4 regions of the Isoptericola jiangsuensis genome follow, and region 2 is predicted to be linked to each of the others. Evidence: riboswitches for the same ligand, from Rfam matches in the RefSeq annotation. Region 2 holds a riboswitch; each other region holds the start of a gene.
The links. A riboswitch is a leader RNA that binds a small molecule or an ion and turns the genes downstream of it on or off. The one in region 2 is predicted to bind thiamine pyrophosphate.

Region 1 (3,745 bases), 2.8 Mb from region 2:
GGGCCGGTCGGCACCCCGGCGATCCTCGCGAGCGGCCGCATGGAGCCCCGCAAGGTCATCGGCTCGATCGACACCAGCGAGTTCTTCGTCGCGGTCGCGGCGAGCCTCGGCTTCTTCGTGGGGCTGGGCACCGCCGGCATCGACACGCAGTGGGTCGTGGCGCTGCTCCTGGGTGGTCTCATCGCCGCACCGATCGCCGCCTACCTGGTGCGCATCGTCCCGCCGCGCGTCCTCGGGTCGGCCGTGGGCGGCCTCATCGTCCTGACGAACACCCGCACCCTGCTGCTCGCGTTCGACGTCGCCGACGTCTGGGTGTCGACGGCGCTCTGGGCGATCGCGGCGGTCTGGGCCGCGGCCGTCGCCTGGTCGATCAACGCCCACCTGGTGCAGCGCCGGGAGGCCGCCGCGGAGGCGGCCGTCGTCGAGGGACCGGCCGAGCCGACCACGCCGGCCGCCACGGGTGCCGCCCGTCACTGACAGCAACGGGCCGGGACGAGCCGGGGACCGCCGACAGGGCGGTCCCCGGCTCTCCGGTGGCGCTCCGGGCGCACCGGAGTACGGTGGGCCGCAACCGGCTGCGGCCAGGGGCGGCCGCGGGAAGCAGGGGGTGGGTGACCATGGGCGCTCCGCCGTCCCGCAGGACGTCCCGCAACGGCACGAGCGACATCGCCGAGGCGCTGGCGACGGGGACACAGCTCGTCGTCGGGCGCTACCACGTCGACGTCGCCACGGGGCACACGTGGTGGTCGGACGAGACGTACCGGCTGCACGGTCACGAACCCGGGGAGATCGAACCCAGCATCGACGTGATCCTCGCCCGCACCCACCCGGACGACAGGTCCCGCCTGTCCCGCACCGCCGCGGTCGCACTGCACGCCGGGCGCCCCTTCGCGAGCGCGCACCGCATCGTGGACCCGCACGGCAGGTCCCGGTCCGTCGTCGTCACCGGGCAGGGAAGGCACGAGGACGACGGCACGATCGTGCAGGTCGTGGGCTACGTGCTGGACGTCAGCCCGGTGACACGGGAGGCACTCGACCGGGAGGCGCAGCGGGCCGTGGGCCGCGCCCTGGTCTCGGCCGCGGCGGTCGAGCAGGTCAAGGGCGCGATCATGGTGACGCGCGGGCTGGCGGAGGCCGACGCCGCCGACCTGCTCGGCGAGGCCGCGGCACGCGCCGGGGTTCCGTTGCAGGTCGCGGCGTCCCAGGTGGTGGTGGCGCTGCAGCACTCGTCCGGGGACCCGGCCGAGCGCCTCGAGAGCGCCCTGGCGACGGTGCACGCGGTCGACCGACCCCGGGGGCACGAGGCCCAGCTGGCCCGGCGTCGCCTGCACGACGCCTGACCATCGGGCCCCGGCCCGTCGGCGGTCAGACGACCGAGACCTTCTGCGCCCGACGGTCGACGGCCTTGGCGACGCCCTGGCGGGCGAGGCGGCGCGCGAGGACGGCGACGCCACCGGTGACGGCGGCGAACGTGATCGCCTGGACGACGGGGATGTCGTCCGCGTCGAGGTCGATGGGCGCGTCGTTGCCCGTGGCCTTCTCCCACACGAACTTGATCAGCTTCTGCGCGACCCAGCCGGCGGCGAACGTCGCCGCGACCGTCCCGACCTTGAGCGCGAGGGACGGTTCGTTGTGATCGAGGTCCACGGTTCTCCTTCGGTCGACGTCGTCCGGCGGCGGTCCCGCCGGACCGGTCCACCGTAGCGTGCGCGGGCGGTAGGCTCTCAGGGAACGACAGGGGAGCGCCGTGCGGCGCTGAGAGTGCGGACCACCGCAGACCCTCGAACCTGATCCGGTTAGCACCGGTGGAGGAAGTCGGGCTTCTCGAACCCGTCGTCCGTCGGACCGGCGGGCGACGGACCCCCTCCCGCACGTCTGAGGAGGACACATGAACATCCGTCACCGCCGCGCCGTCACGGCCGCCGCCGCCGTGGGGCTGCTGCCGCTGCTCGCCGCCTGCTCGGGGGACGACGCCCCGGCCGGGACGACGTCGTCGAGCCCGACGGGGGACGCGCCGCTCTCCGGCACGGTCACGCTGGTCACGCACGACTCGTTCGCGCTCAGCGACGGCCTGCTGGAGTCGTTCGAGCAGGAGACGGGCCTGGAGGTCGAGCAGGTGGCGGCCGGCGATGCGGGCACGCTCGTCAACCAGCTCGTGCTGACCGCGGACTCGCCGCTCGGCGACGTCGTGTTCGGCGTCGACAACACGTTCGCGTCCCGTGCGGTCGAGGCGGGCGTGTTCGAGCCGTACACGCCGGCCGACCTCGACCCGTCGGTGACGGCGCTGGTCGGCGAGGGGCTGGAGGGGCTGACGCCGATCGACCAGGGCGACGTGTGCCTCAACGTGGACACCGCGTGGTTCGACGCGGAGGGCGTGGAACCGCCGTCGACGTTCGAGGACCTGCTCGACCCGGCCTACCGCGACCTGACGGTCGTGGCGAACCCGGCGACGTCGTCGCCCGGCTTCGCGATGCTCCTGGCGACCGTCGCGGCGTTCGGGGAGGACGGCTTCGAGCAGTACTGGACGGACCTGGGGGCCAACGGCCTGAAGGTGACCGAAGGCTGGTCGGACGCCTACTACGTCGACTTCTCGGGTGCGGGCGAGGGCGGGCAGCGTCCGGTCGTGCTGTCGTACGCGACGTCGCCGGCGTTCACGGTGACCGAGGACGGGGACGCGACGACGACGGCCGCCCTGCTGGGCACGTGCTTCCGCCAGGTCGAGTTCGCGGGCGTCCTCGCGGGGACGGACAACCCGGAGGGCGCGAAGGCCCTGGTGGACTTCCTCGCGTCCGCCGACGTCCAGGCGGACGTCCCGGCGAACATGTACATGTACCCGGCGGACGCGACGGTGGAGCTCCCGGCCGAGTGGGCGCAGTTCGCCCCGCAGGCGGACGAGCCGTTCGACGTCGCCCCGGCGGACGTCGCGGCGCACCGTGACGAGTGGATCCAGCAGTGGACGACCGCGGTCATCGGCTGAGTCGCAGGGTCGTCCGATGGAGGTCCGTCTGAGCCGGAGCCCCCGGGCGGGGCGGTTGCCCCGCCCGGGGGCGGGCGCGTGGCTGGGCTGGGCCCTGGCGGCGGGCCTGCCGTTGCTGTTCCTCGGGGTGTTCTTCGCGTGGCCGGTGGTGACGCTGGTGGGGCAGGGCTTCCTGGTCGACGACGGCGCGGGCGGGCGGACGCCGGACCTGTCGGGCTTCGCGGAGGTGCTGTCCCAGGAGCGCACCTGGCGGGTCGTCGGGCAGACGCTGGCGCAGGCGGCGGCGGGCACCGTGCTGAGCGTCCTGCTGGGACTGCCGGGCGCGTACGTGCTGTACCGGTGCCGGTTCCCGGGGCGGGCGCTGGTGCGGGGGCTGGTGACGGTCCCGTTCGTGCTGCCCACGGTGGTCGTGGGCGTCGCCTTCCGGGCGGTGCTCGCCCCGACGGGCCCGCTGGGGTTCCTGGGGCTCGAGGAGAGCTTCGTCGCGATCGTGGCGGCGCTGGTGTTCTTCAACTACTCGGTGGTGGTGCGGACGGTCGGCGGGCTCTGGGAGCGGCTGGACCCGCGGGCCGAGGAGGCCGCGCGGGCGCTGGGCGCGACGCCGTGGCGGGCGTTCCGCACGGTGACGCTGCCGGCGCTGGGCCCCGCGGTCGCCTCCGCCGCGGCCGTGGTGTTCCTGTTCTGCGCGACGGCGTTCGGCGTCGTGCTGGTGCTGGGCGGGATGCGGTACGGGACGATCGAGACGGAGATCTGGATCCGCACCACCCA
Region 2 (3,745 bases):
TTCGACTGGGTGCCACCCGACGTGAACACGCCGTCGCCGCCCGCGAACCCGATCCGGTCCGCCGTCCACGCCACCAGCCGGCGCTCCATGAGCGTCGCGACCGTCGACTGGTCGTACGTGTCCACGCTCGTGTTGATCGCCGCGAGCATCGCCTCCGCCCCGACCGCCGCGATGTCGACCGGGCAGTTCAGGTGCGCCGCGTACCCCGGGTCGTGGAACCACACGGCGTGCGTCGCGTACAGGTCGGCCGTCTCGCGCAGCGCCGCGGACGTGCCGACGCCCGGCCCGTCGAGGTCGACCGCGTCGACCAGCGCGGCGAGCTCGTCGCGGCTCGCGCCGCTCCACGGCTGGGAGACGGCGGCGAAGCGGGCGGCGACGTCGTCGACGACGTCGTGGACGACGCGGGCGTACGTCCCGGCCGTGGCACCGCGCAGGAGCGTTCCGGTGCTGGTCAGGGTCGCGTCGGGCGGGATCGTGGACACGCCGGATGAACCTCCGTGCAGGGAATGTTGAGGCTAGGCTCGCCTAACTTAGGCCGACCTTTGGCGCACTGTCCATTCCCGGACCGCCATCCGAGACGCCCACCCCTGTGACCCTGACCACTCGCGCCCGGAACGACCGAGCGCGGGCCCAGCGACTCAGCGCAGGTTCCGGTGACTCAGCGCAGGTTCCGGTGACTCAGCGCAGGTTCCGGTGACTCAGCGCAGGTTCCGGTGACTCAGCGCAGGTTCCGGTGACTCAGCGCAGGTTCCGGTGACTCAGCGCAAGTTCGTGCGAGTCAGCGCATGTCTCGGCCACCCAGCGGGAGACGCGAACTGCACCGGATACCGCGACCCGGCCGCACCCGGTCCTCGGGCGGGTGCCGGGCAGGCACGACCACCCACGCGACGGTAAAGGTCGGCGGAGGACGTCGCGCGTCGTCGTCCACCCCGAAGTGGAGGGCGCCCTGCGCCCGTGAACGCGACGACGCGCGACGTCCTCCGCCGACCGGAACCGAGCCGCACGACCCGGCACACCACCCGCAAGAGGCCGCGCTGACTCGCGAAGACGTGCGCTGACTCGCGAAGACGTGCGCTGACTCGCGGGAGTCCGCGCTGACTCGCGGGAGTCCGCGCTGACTCGCGGGAACGTGCGCCGACTCGCGGGCTACCGGACCGGGACGGTCGGCGTCGGGAGGTACACCTCACCGCCGGAGGCCCGGAACTCCGCCGACTTCGCGGCCATGCCCTCCTGCGCGACGTCGACCACGGCGCGCTGCGCCCCGGCGTCACCGAACTCGTCGCGGATGTCCTGCGAGATGCGCATGGAGCAGAACTTCGGCCCGCACATGGAGCAGAAGTGCGCGGTCTTCGCGGCCTCGGCGGGAAGGGTCTCGTCGTGGTACTCCTCGGCGAGCTCCGGGTCGAGGGACAGGTTGAACTGGTCGCGCCACCGGAACTCGAAGCGGGCCTTGCTCAGCGCGTCGTCGCGGGCCTGCGCGCCGGGGTGCCCCTTGGCGAGGTCGGCGGCGTGCGCGGCGATCTTGTAGGTGACGACGCCGGTGCGGACGTCGTCGCGGTTCGGCAGCCCGAGGTGCTCCTTGGGGGTGACGTAGCAGAGCATCGCGGTGCCGTAGCGGGCGATCTCGGTGGCGCCGATGGCGGACGTGATGTGGTCGTAGGCGGGCGCGATGTCCGTGACCAGCGGCCCGAGCGTGTAGAACGGGGCGCCGTCGCAGAGCTCCTGCTGACGTTCCACGTTCTCGCGCACGAGGTGGAAGGGGACGTGGCCGGGGCCTTCGACCATGACCTGGACGTCGTGGCGCCAGGCGCGCTTCGTCAGCTCGGCGAGGGTGTCGAGCTCGGCGAACTGGGCGGCGTCGTTGGCGTCGGCGATGGAGCCGGGGCGCAGGCCGTCGCCGAGGGAGAACGCGACGTCGTAGCGGGCGAAGATCCCGCAGAGCTCGTCGAAGTGGGTGTAGAGGAAGTTCTCCTGGTGGTGGGCGAGGCACCAGCCGGCCATGATCGAGCCGCCGCGCGACACGATGCCGGTGACGCGGTTCGCGGTGAGGGGCACGTACCGCAGCAGGACGCCGGCGTGGACGGTCATGTAGTCGACGCCTTGCTCGCACTGCTCGATGACGGTGTCCCGGTAGATCTCCCAGGTGAGGCGGGACGCGTCGCCGTCGACCTTCTCGAGCGCCTGGTAGATCGGCACGGTGCCGATGGGGACAGGGGAGTTGCGCAGGATCCACTCGCGGGTGGTGTGGATGTCGTCACCGGTGGACAGGTCCATGACGGTGTCCGCGCCCCACCGGGTGGCCCACTGGAGCTTCTCGACCTCCTCGGCGATCGAGGAGTGCACCGCGGAGTTCCCGATGTTCGCGTTGACCTTCACGGTGAACGCCTTGCCGATGATCATCGGCTCGGACTCGGGGTGGTTGACGTTGACGGGGATGATGGCGCGGCCGGCGGCCACCTCGCTGCGCACGAGCTCGACGTCGACCCCCTCGCGCAGCGCGACGAACCGCATCTCGGGGGTGATGTCGCCGCGTCGGGCGTAGTGCATCTGCGTGACGGTGCGGCCCTCCGTGGCGCGGCGGGGCGGGCGGGCGACACCCTGCCACTCCGCGGACGCGGCACCGCGGCGGCGGGCGCCGCGTCCGTCGTCGGCGAGGTCGCGGGTGCGCCCCTCGTACGTCTCGGTGTCGCCGCGGGCGGCGACCCAGTCCTCGCGCAGGGCCGGGATGCCGCGGACGGGGTCCCCGCCGGGGCCGTCGGTGCGGTAGACCCGGACCGGCGCGTTGGGGGTCCCGTCCGGGGAGTTCGCCAGGGTGATCTCGGTGACCGGCACCCTGATGCCGGTGTGCTCGCACGTCTCGTGGGCGAGCGTGCGGGTGGGGACGACGTCGTGCTCCATGAGTGCTCCTGCTTCCTACGCCGGCATGACCCGGTCAGGTTCGACGGTCCGGACGGCAGCAGTCCGATCTCAGCCCTTGCCAGGGCACCCGTGGGATCGCACGACAACGTAGCACGGGGGGGTGGAGCCGTGACCTGCACGGTCACGACGAGGCCGCGACCAGGACCCGGACGCACGGATCGCGGGAAGCCGCGCTGACTCGCGGGAGACTGCGCTGACTCGCGGGAGACTGCGCTGAGTCGCGGGGAGCCGCGCTGAGTCGCGGGAGACTGCGCTGACTCGCGGGAGACTGCGCTGAGTCGCGGGGAGCCGCGCTGAGTCGCGGGGAGCCGCGCTGAGTCGCGGGGAGCCGCGCTGAGTCGCGGGGAGCCGCGCTGAGTCGCGGGGAGCCGCGCTGAGTCGCGGGGAGGTGCGCTGAGTCGCGGGGACTGTCGTGACCGGCGCGGGTCAGGAGAGGCGGACGACGACCTGGGTGCGTCCGAGGACCTTCGCGCCGTCGTGGGTGACGGTGAGGTCGATGCGGGCCGTGCCGGCCTCCGCGTCGAGGGCGCCGACGGCGGCGCTCACCTCGACGGTCGCGGCGCCGCGCGCCGGGACGGGCACGGGCTTGGTGAAGCGGGTGCCGTAGCGCACGACGGCGCCGGGGTCGCCGACCCAGTCGACGACGACGCCGACGACGGTGCCCATGGTGCACATGCCGTGCGCGATGACGCCGGGCAGGCCGACCTCGGTGGCGAAGGACTCGTCCCAGTGGATGGGGTTGAAGTCGCCGCTGGCGCCGGCGTAGCGCACGAGGGTGGCGCGCTCGAGCTCGACGGTGCGGGTCGCGACGACGTCACCGACGGCG
Region 3 (3,745 bases), 1.1 Mb from region 2:
TGCCGGGATACATCACGAGGTTGCGGCGCAGGAGCACCAGGCCCGCCTCGGCGAGCCCCAGGCCGAGGACGGCGAGGGTGGGCCACACGAGCGCGCCACGGTCGCCGGTCGCGACACCGGCGGCGAGGGGGCCCTCGACGAGCGCCTGGAGGACGCGCGGGATGGCGAGCGCCGCGAGGCTGGCGCCGAGGGCGGCCACCAGGCCGCCGATCAGCCGCGGGAGCGCGGGGCGGACGAACGGCAGCAGGCGGCGGAGCGAGGCGAGGGTGCTGAGCTCGGAGCCGGCGGGGGCGGCGGAGGGGCGGGCGACGGCAGGACCGTCCGGGTCCGGGGTGGGGGTCATCGATGTCCATTGTGGCACCGCGAACCCTCTCGATTGCCTCGGCACACCGATGCTGGGCACCCCCGGCCGGCGGCGCGCCCACCTTCCCGTCGCCACCGGCGGCACCCCCCGGGGACGGCGCGCCCGGGGCCCCGGGGATGCCCGTACGATGCCGGGCATGGGTGGAGCAGCGATCGTCGGACTGGTCACGGGTGCGGTGCTGGTGGTGACGGCCCTGGTGGCCGTGGTGGCGTGGTCGGTGCGCCGCCGTCGTACGCGCGACGCCGCCACCGCCGCCGAGCTCGACCGGCTCGGCGTCCGGGCCGGGTCCGCGCTGGTGCGCGCCGACGAGCGCGCCCGCCTCGCCGAGGACGAGCTGGCGTTCGCCGAGGCCGAGCTCGGCACGGAGGCGACCGCGGACCTCGCCGGCCACGTCCGTCGGGCCCGCGAGCACGTCGGCGAGGCGTTCCACCTCAACCAGCTCCTGCACGACCACGTCCCCGACACCGACGCCGAGCGCCGTGAGTGGTCCGCCCGCATCCTCGGGCTGTGCCAGGACGCCGAGGCCGTGCTCGACGCGCTCGAGTCCGGGCTGGCCGACCGCCGCCGCACCGCGCGGTCGACCCCGGCGGCGCTCGACCGGATCGCCGCCGACGTCGAGCGGGTCCGAGCCGCCCTGCCCGAGGCCCGGACCGACCTCGACGAGCTCGCCGCGCGCTACGCGCCCTCCGCGCTGCGGCCCGTGGCCGACAACCCCGCCCAGGCGGAGCGCCTGCTGGAGTTCGCCGGCCGCGGCCTGGCCGCAGCCCGCCGCAAGCTCGACGACGGCGAGCCCACCCAGGCCGCCGCGACCGCCCGCGCGGCCGACGAGTCGGTCGTGCGGGCCCAGGGGCTGCTCAAGGCCGTGCGCGACTTCGAGGCCGACGCCCTGACGGCCGAGGCCGCGCTCGGGGCGATGGTCGCCGAGTCCCGCAGCGAGCTCGCGCAGGCCCGCGCCCTGCCCGCCCCGCAGCGCGCCGGCGCCGTCGAGGTCGAGGCCGCCGCCACGGCGCTCCAGGCCGCGCTCGACGACCTGCCGGCGCCCGGGGAGCCGCAGGACCCGGTGGCGGCGCTGACCCGGGTCCGCGAGGCCAACACCGCCCTCGACGACGCCGTGCGCGTCCGCCTCGAGTCGGAGGACCGCAGCCGCCGGGCCACCGCCCAGCTCGCCCCGGCCCTCGACGACGCCGAGCGCCAGGTGTCCGCCGCGCGCGCCGTCGTCGACGACTACCGGGCACCCGTCGGGCCCGACGCCCGGACCCGCCTCGCCGAGGCGCAGCGCGAGCTGTCCGCGGCCCGCGCCGTGTCCGACCCGGAGCGCGCGGTGGACGCCGCCCGACGTGCCGCCGCCCTCGCCGCCGAGGCGGCGACGCTCGCGCACCGCGACATCGCCCGCACGCACGCCGGTCAGCACTGGGGTGCCCAGCACGCCGGCGGTCAGCAGTGGGGCGGCCACGGCCCGCGCGGCGGCTCCGGCGCGTTCGGTGCCGTGCTCGGCGGCATGGTGCTGGGCGGCATCCTCGACGACATCGGTGACATGTTCGACTGACGCGCGGCCCGCGGGTCAGCCCGCCGGCACCGCGACGCCCCGCAGGTGGGCGAAGTGGTCCACCGGGCCGCGCCCCGTCCCCACCTGCAGGTCCGCGCCGTGCCGCAGCGCGAGCGTCAGCCACTCCTTCGTGGCCGCGAGCGCCGCTCCCCAGTCGCCCGTCGACACGTACCGGGTCACCAGCCCGCTGGACAGCGAGCAGCCCGTACCGTGCCCGGCCCTCGTGCGCACACGCGGCGCGACGAGCTCCGTCCGGGGGCCGTCGGCGTCCACGAGCGCGTCGGGCGCGTGCGGGCCGCCCAGGTGACCGCCCTTGGCCACCACGAGGACGTCGTGCCGGGCGGCGAGCGTGGCCGCCTGGTCGAGCGCGGCGTCCCAGTCCCCCGCGACCGGCTCGTCGAGCAGCGCCGCGAGCTCCGGAAGGTTCGGCGTGACGACGTCGGCGTGGCGCAGGAGGTCCCGCACGGCCCCCTCGGCCGCGTCGTCGAGGAGCCGGTCCCCGGACGTCGCCACCATGACCGGGTCGAGCACCACGGGCGGCCGGGCGCCGTGCTGGTCGGCCAGCCACGTCGCCACCACGCCGGCGACGTCCGCGGTGGCCAGCATGCCGATCTTCACGGCGTCGAGCGTCACGTCCGCCGTCAGGGTGGACAGCTGCAGGGCGAGGAAGTCGGGCGGTGGCACGTGCACGCCGGTCACCCCGCGGGTGCTCTGCGCGGTCAGCGCGGTGACCGCGGCCATGCCGTACCCGCCGGCGGCGGCGATCGACTTCAGGTCGGCCTGGATCCCGGCGCCGCCGGACGGGTCGGACCCGGCCACCGCCAGGACGCGCGGCACGGGCGGGGCGGGCAGGGGCAGGTGGGTCATGGGCGACATCCCTCCGTCAGTGCGAGCTGCCTCAGGTTCGACGGGTGTGATCTCAGCGCCGTGGGCGCACCCCGTGTCGTGGCGCCACCGTAGCGCGACGGGGGCGGGCGACCCGCCGGTCGTCCGCCCCCGTCGCCACCGCACCGCTCGGCGCCCGCGTCACGCGGGTCGCGGGACCACCCGGCCGAGGACGTCGTGGAGGGTGACCACGCCGACGACCACCCCGTCGTCGACCACGACGGCCAGCTGTTCGCTCACGCGACGCATGCCCGCGAGCGCCTCGTGGACCGGGTCGTGCGACGTGACGACGTGGACGGGCCGGGCGAGGTCGGCCGCGGCGCGCGCCGGCGGCTCCAGGAGCGTGTCGCGCACGTGCACGACGTCGGGCCGGCCGGGGTCGCCGGACTGCACCAGGATCCGCAGGTGCCCGCTCGCGCGCGCGGCCGCCTGCACGTCGGCGACCGTCGCCGTCCGCGCGACCGCGGTCGGGCGGCTCCCGGGCCGCAGGAACGACCCGACGGTGCGGGTGGTGAGGTCGATCGCCCCGGCCAGCGGCGAGCGCACGCTGGCGTCCAGCACGCCGACCCGTGCCGAGTGCTCGACGAGGTGCCGGATCGTCGCGGCGTCGTGACCGCCGACCGCGGCGCTCTCGACCGGCTCCACCCCGACGCGTCGGACGAGCCGGTTCGCGACGGCGTTGGCGAAGGCGAGCACCGGGCGGAACGGCCACACGTACCAGCGCGCCACGGGGGCGACGAGCACGGCGGCGCGTTCCGGGTGGGCGATGGCCCACGACTTGGGCGCCATCTCGCCGACCACGAGGTGCAGGAACGTGACCGCCAGCAGCGCGAGGGCGAAGGCGAGCACGTCGGCGAGCCAGGCGGGCAGGCCGGTGGCCGTCAGCACGGGGGTGAGCCACGCGTCGACCGCCGGCTTGGTGACGGCGCCGAGCGCGAACGTGCACACGG
Region 4 (3,745 bases), 130 kb from region 2:
CGTCGTGGCCCTCGAGGTCGAACGGGGCGCCGTTGACGAGCGCGCTGGTGCTGGCGGGGGCGGTCATGGGCGGGCTCCGTCGGGGGTGCGGGGGTCGGTGTCCTGGCGGGTGAAGCGGCGGGGGTCGCAGGCGCGCAGCGCGGCGACGGTCGCGGCGGGGTCGGCGGCGGTGCGACCCACGTCGAACCAGGTGCCGGTGAGGCCCGCGACGACGACGTCGGCGGTCAGCGGCGCCATGAGGATGCCGTTGCGGTAGTGGCCGGTGGCGAGGTGCAGGCCGGGGACGTCGGTGGGGCCGACGGCGGGCAGGTGGTCGGGCGTGGTGGGGCGGGCGCGGGGCGTCACCTCGACCAGCGCGGCCTCGTCGATCGAGGGCAGCAGCACCCGGGCGTCGCGCAGCAGCGCGTACACGCCGCCGGCGTCGGCGCGGCGGTCGTCGGGGCGTTCCAGGGAGGTGGCGCCGATGACGAGCTCGCTGTGCCCGGTCCACGGCCCGTCGGACGCGGTGGTGCGGGCCACGACGTACACGGGGCGGCCCTGCACGAGACCCCGCACGACGTGCGTCGGGGCGAGCATGGGGTCGGCCTGCAGCCGCAGGGTCTGCCCCTTGACGGGACGCACGGGCAGGCTGACGCCGCGGACCCCGGCGAGCAGGGGCGCGGACGCCCAGCCCGCGGCGACGAGGGTGGTGCCGGCGCGGTGGCGGTGCCCGGCGTCGTCGACGACGCCGACGACACGTCCGCCGGGCTCCTGCTCGAGGTGCACGGCGGAGCGGTGCACGAGCTCGCCGGCAGGGTGCTGCTCGACGGCGGCGCACAGCGCCCGGTGCGTGGCCCGCGGGTCGACGGCGTGGTCGCCGGGCACCCATGCGGCGGCGGCGAGGCGCTGCCCGAGCAGGGGCTCGTGGCGACGGGCCTCGGCCACGGTGAGCTCGTGCGAGGTGACCTGGTGACGGGCGTGCAGGTCGACGACGCGGCGCAGCAGGGCGGCGTCGGCCGCGTCGTACGCCAGGGTGAGGGTGCCGGACTCCCGCAGCCCGACGCCGATGCCGGTGGAGGCCTCGAGGTCGGCGGCGAACCGCAGCCAGTGCGACGCCCCGGCGAGGTGCAGGTGCAGCGCGGCGCTCTCGGCGAACTCCGCCTCGGTGGCGGGGGCGAGCATCCCGGCGGCCGCGTGGGTGGCGCCGTCGCCCGGGACGGGGTCGAGGACCGTGACGGCGAGCCCCGCCTCGAGGGCGCGCCAGGCCGCGGCGAGACCGATGATCCCGCCCCCGACCACGACGAGGTCGCGTTGCATGAGGTGCTCCCTTCGCTGGCATGACCCAGATCAGGTTCGACGGTCGGCGCCCACGCGCCCTCTCAGCCCTGCGCAGGGCTCCCGTGCTCGGCCCACCCTACCGGCCCGCGTCGGGCCCGGTGACGTGGGCGGACGTCGACGGTGCCGGGGCGGCGGCCGGTGGCCCGCGCCGCGGACGACGCTAGGCTCGCGGCTCGTGACCGCCGTCGACGCCCGCACCCGCCTGGCCGCCGCCCGCCTCTACCTGTGCACGGACGCCCGTGAGGAGCGCGGCGACCTCGAGGACTTCCTGCACGCCGTGCTCGCCGGCGGGGTGGACGTGGTGCAGCTGCGCGACAAGTCGTTGGACGTGGCCCGCGAGCTGGAGCTGCAGGAGGTCGTCGCCCGGGTCGCGGCGGAGCACGGCGCGCTGTGGGCGGTCAACGACCGGGCCGACGTCGCCGGGCTGACCGGCGCCCCCGTGGTCCACATGGGGCAGGGGGACCTGCCGACGTACGCCGTGCGCACGCTGCTCGGCCCGGACCCCGTGCTGGGCCGGTCCACGCACTCGGCCGCGCAGGCCGCCGCCGCGGACGCCGACCCGGGCGTCGACTACTTCTGCGTGGGGCCGCTGTGGGCCACCCCGACCAAGCCGGGCCGGGACGCCGTCGGGCTCGACCTGCTGCGCGCCGTCGCCGCCTCGGACCCGGCGACACCCTGGTTCGCGATCGGCGGGATCGACGCCGAGCGCCTGGACGCCGTGCTCGACGCCGGGGCGACGCGCGTCGTGGTGGTGCGGGCGATCACGCGGGCCGCGGATCCCGAGCGGGCGGCGCGCGAGCTGCGCGACCGCCTCGCCGGCTGACGTCGCCCCGGCGCCCCGACCGCCGCCGTCGCGCCACGGGCGGCCCGACCGGCGGGCCCGCGGGTATGACCGAACCGACGCCGGGACCGGCCGGAGGCGTGCGCGCGGGCGACTATCCTGGTCCGGTGACGTCTCCCGCCACCACCCCCGACAGCGACCCGATCACGCCCCGGCCTGTTCTCGTCGTCGACTTCGGCGCCCAGTACGCCCAGCTCATCGCCCGCCGCGTGCGCGAGGCCAAGGTCTACTCCGAGATCGTGCCGCACACGTTCACGACGGAGCAGATGCTGGCCAAGGACCCGGCCGCGATCATCCTGTCCGGAGGGCCGTCGTCGGTGTACGCCACGGGCGCGCCGTTCGTCGACCCGGCGCTGTTCGAGGCGGGCGTGCCCGTCCTCGGCATCTGCTACGGGTTCCAGGCGATGGCGGCGGCGCTCGGCGGCACGGTCGCCCAGACCGGTGCCCGCGAGTACGGCGGCACCGAGGTCGAGGTGTGCTCCGCCGGCGTGCTGCTGGCCGGCACCCCCGAGCACCAGACCACGTGGATGAGCCACGGCGACGCCGTGCACGAGGCGCCCGCGGGCTTCGAGGTGCTCGCCACCTCGCCCGGCTCGCCCGTCGCCGCGTTCGAGGACGGTTCCCGCCGCCTCTACGGCGTGCAGTGGCACCCGGAGGTCAAGCACTCGGCGCACGGCCAGGCCGTGCTGGAGCACTTCCTCTACGAGGGCGCCGGCCTGGCGCCCGACTGGACGCCCGGCAACGTCATCGCCGACCAGGTGGCCGCGATCCGCGCCCAGGTGGGCGACTCCCGCGTCATCTGCGCGCTGTCCGGCGGCGTCGACTCGGCCGTCGCGGCCGCGCTCGTCCAGCGCGCCGTCGGCTCGCAGCTGACCTGCGTGCACGTCGACCACGGCCTCATGCGGGCGGGCGAGGTCGAGCAGATCGAGCGCGACTTCGTCGCCTCCACCGGTGTCAACCTCGTCATCCGCGACGAGAAGGAGCGGTTCCTCGCCGCCCTCGCCGGGCACTCCGACCCGGAGACGAAGCGCAAGATCATCGGCCGCGAGTTCATCCGCGTGTTCGAGGACGCCCAGCGCGACATCGTCGCCGACGCCGGCGCGCACGGCGAGGAGGTCAAGTTCCTCGTCCAGGGCACCCTGTACCCGGACGTCGTCGAGTCCGGCGGCGGCGAGGGCGCGGCCAACATCAAGAGCCACCACAACGTGGGCGGCCTGCCCGACGACCTCCAGTTCGAGCTCGTCGAGCCGCTGCGCACCCTGTTCAAGGACGAGGTCCGCGCGGTGGGGCGTGAGCTCGGCGTCCCCGAGGAGATCGTCGCCCGCCAGCCGTTCCCCGGCCCGGGCCTCGGCATCCGCATCGTCGGCGAGGTGACGGCCGAGCGGCTCGACATCCTGCGCCAGGCCGACGCCATCGCCCGCGAGGAGCTGACGAAGGCCGGCCTCGACGGCGAGATCTGGCAGTGCCCCGTCGTGCTGCTCGCGGACGTCCGCTCCGTCGGCGTCCAGGGCGACGGCCGCACCTACGGTCACCCGATCGTGCTGCGCCCCGTGTCGTCCGAGGACGCCATGACGGCCGACTGGACGC

Region 1: another riboswitch for thiamine pyrophosphate. It lies ahead of ATJ88_RS16735 (thiamine ABC transporter substrate-binding protein); the one in region 2 lies ahead of thiC (phosphomethylpyrimidine synthase ThiC).
Region 3: another riboswitch for thiamine pyrophosphate. It lies ahead of thiD (bifunctional hydroxymethylpyrimidine kinase/phosphomethylpyrimidine kinase); the one in region 2 lies ahead of thiC (phosphomethylpyrimidine synthase ThiC).
Region 4: another riboswitch for thiamine pyrophosphate. It lies ahead of thiO (glycine oxidase ThiO); the one in region 2 lies ahead of thiC (phosphomethylpyrimidine synthase ThiC).

What each region holds. Positions count from the first base shown of each region.
Region 1 is NZ_PDJJ01000001.1:3,718,057-3,721,801, reverse strand. It holds gene ATJ88_RS16750 (sulfite exporter TauE/SafE family protein) at 1-477, shown strand, start outside; gene ATJ88_RS16745 (PAS domain-containing protein) at 618-1,340, shown strand; gene ATJ88_RS16740 (DUF4235 domain-containing protein) at 1,366-1,647, opposite strand; TPP riboswitch at 1,727-1,831, shown strand; gene ATJ88_RS16735 (thiamine ABC transporter substrate-binding protein) at 1,889-2,977, shown strand; gene ATJ88_RS16730 (ABC transporter permease) at 2,994-3,745, shown strand, end outside.
Region 2 is NZ_PDJJ01000001.1:896,344-900,088, reverse strand. It holds gene ATJ88_RS04060 (pyridoxal phosphate-dependent decarboxylase family protein) at 1-482, opposite strand, end outside; gene thiC (phosphomethylpyrimidine synthase ThiC) at 1,147-2,898, opposite strand; TPP riboswitch at 2,894-2,998, opposite strand; gene ATJ88_RS04050 (MaoC/PaaZ C-terminal domain-containing protein) at 3,346-3,745, opposite strand, start outside.
Region 3 is NZ_PDJJ01000001.1:2,041,292-2,045,036, reverse strand. It holds gene ATJ88_RS09240 (ABC transporter ATP-binding protein) at 1-343, opposite strand, end outside; gene ATJ88_RS09235 (hypothetical protein) at 501-1,910, shown strand; gene thiD (bifunctional hydroxymethylpyrimidine kinase/phosphomethylpyrimidine kinase) at 1,926-2,777, opposite strand; TPP riboswitch at 2,769-2,861, opposite strand; gene ATJ88_RS09225 (CNNM domain-containing protein) at 2,937-3,745, opposite strand, start outside.
Region 4 is NZ_PDJJ01000001.1:1,021,452-1,025,196, forward strand. It holds gene thiS (sulfur carrier protein ThiS) at 1-67, opposite strand, end outside; gene thiO (glycine oxidase ThiO) at 64-1,296, opposite strand; TPP riboswitch at 1,287-1,391, opposite strand; gene thiE (thiamine phosphate synthase) at 1,493-2,140, shown strand; gene guaA (glutamine-hydrolyzing GMP synthase) at 2,266-3,745, shown strand, end outside.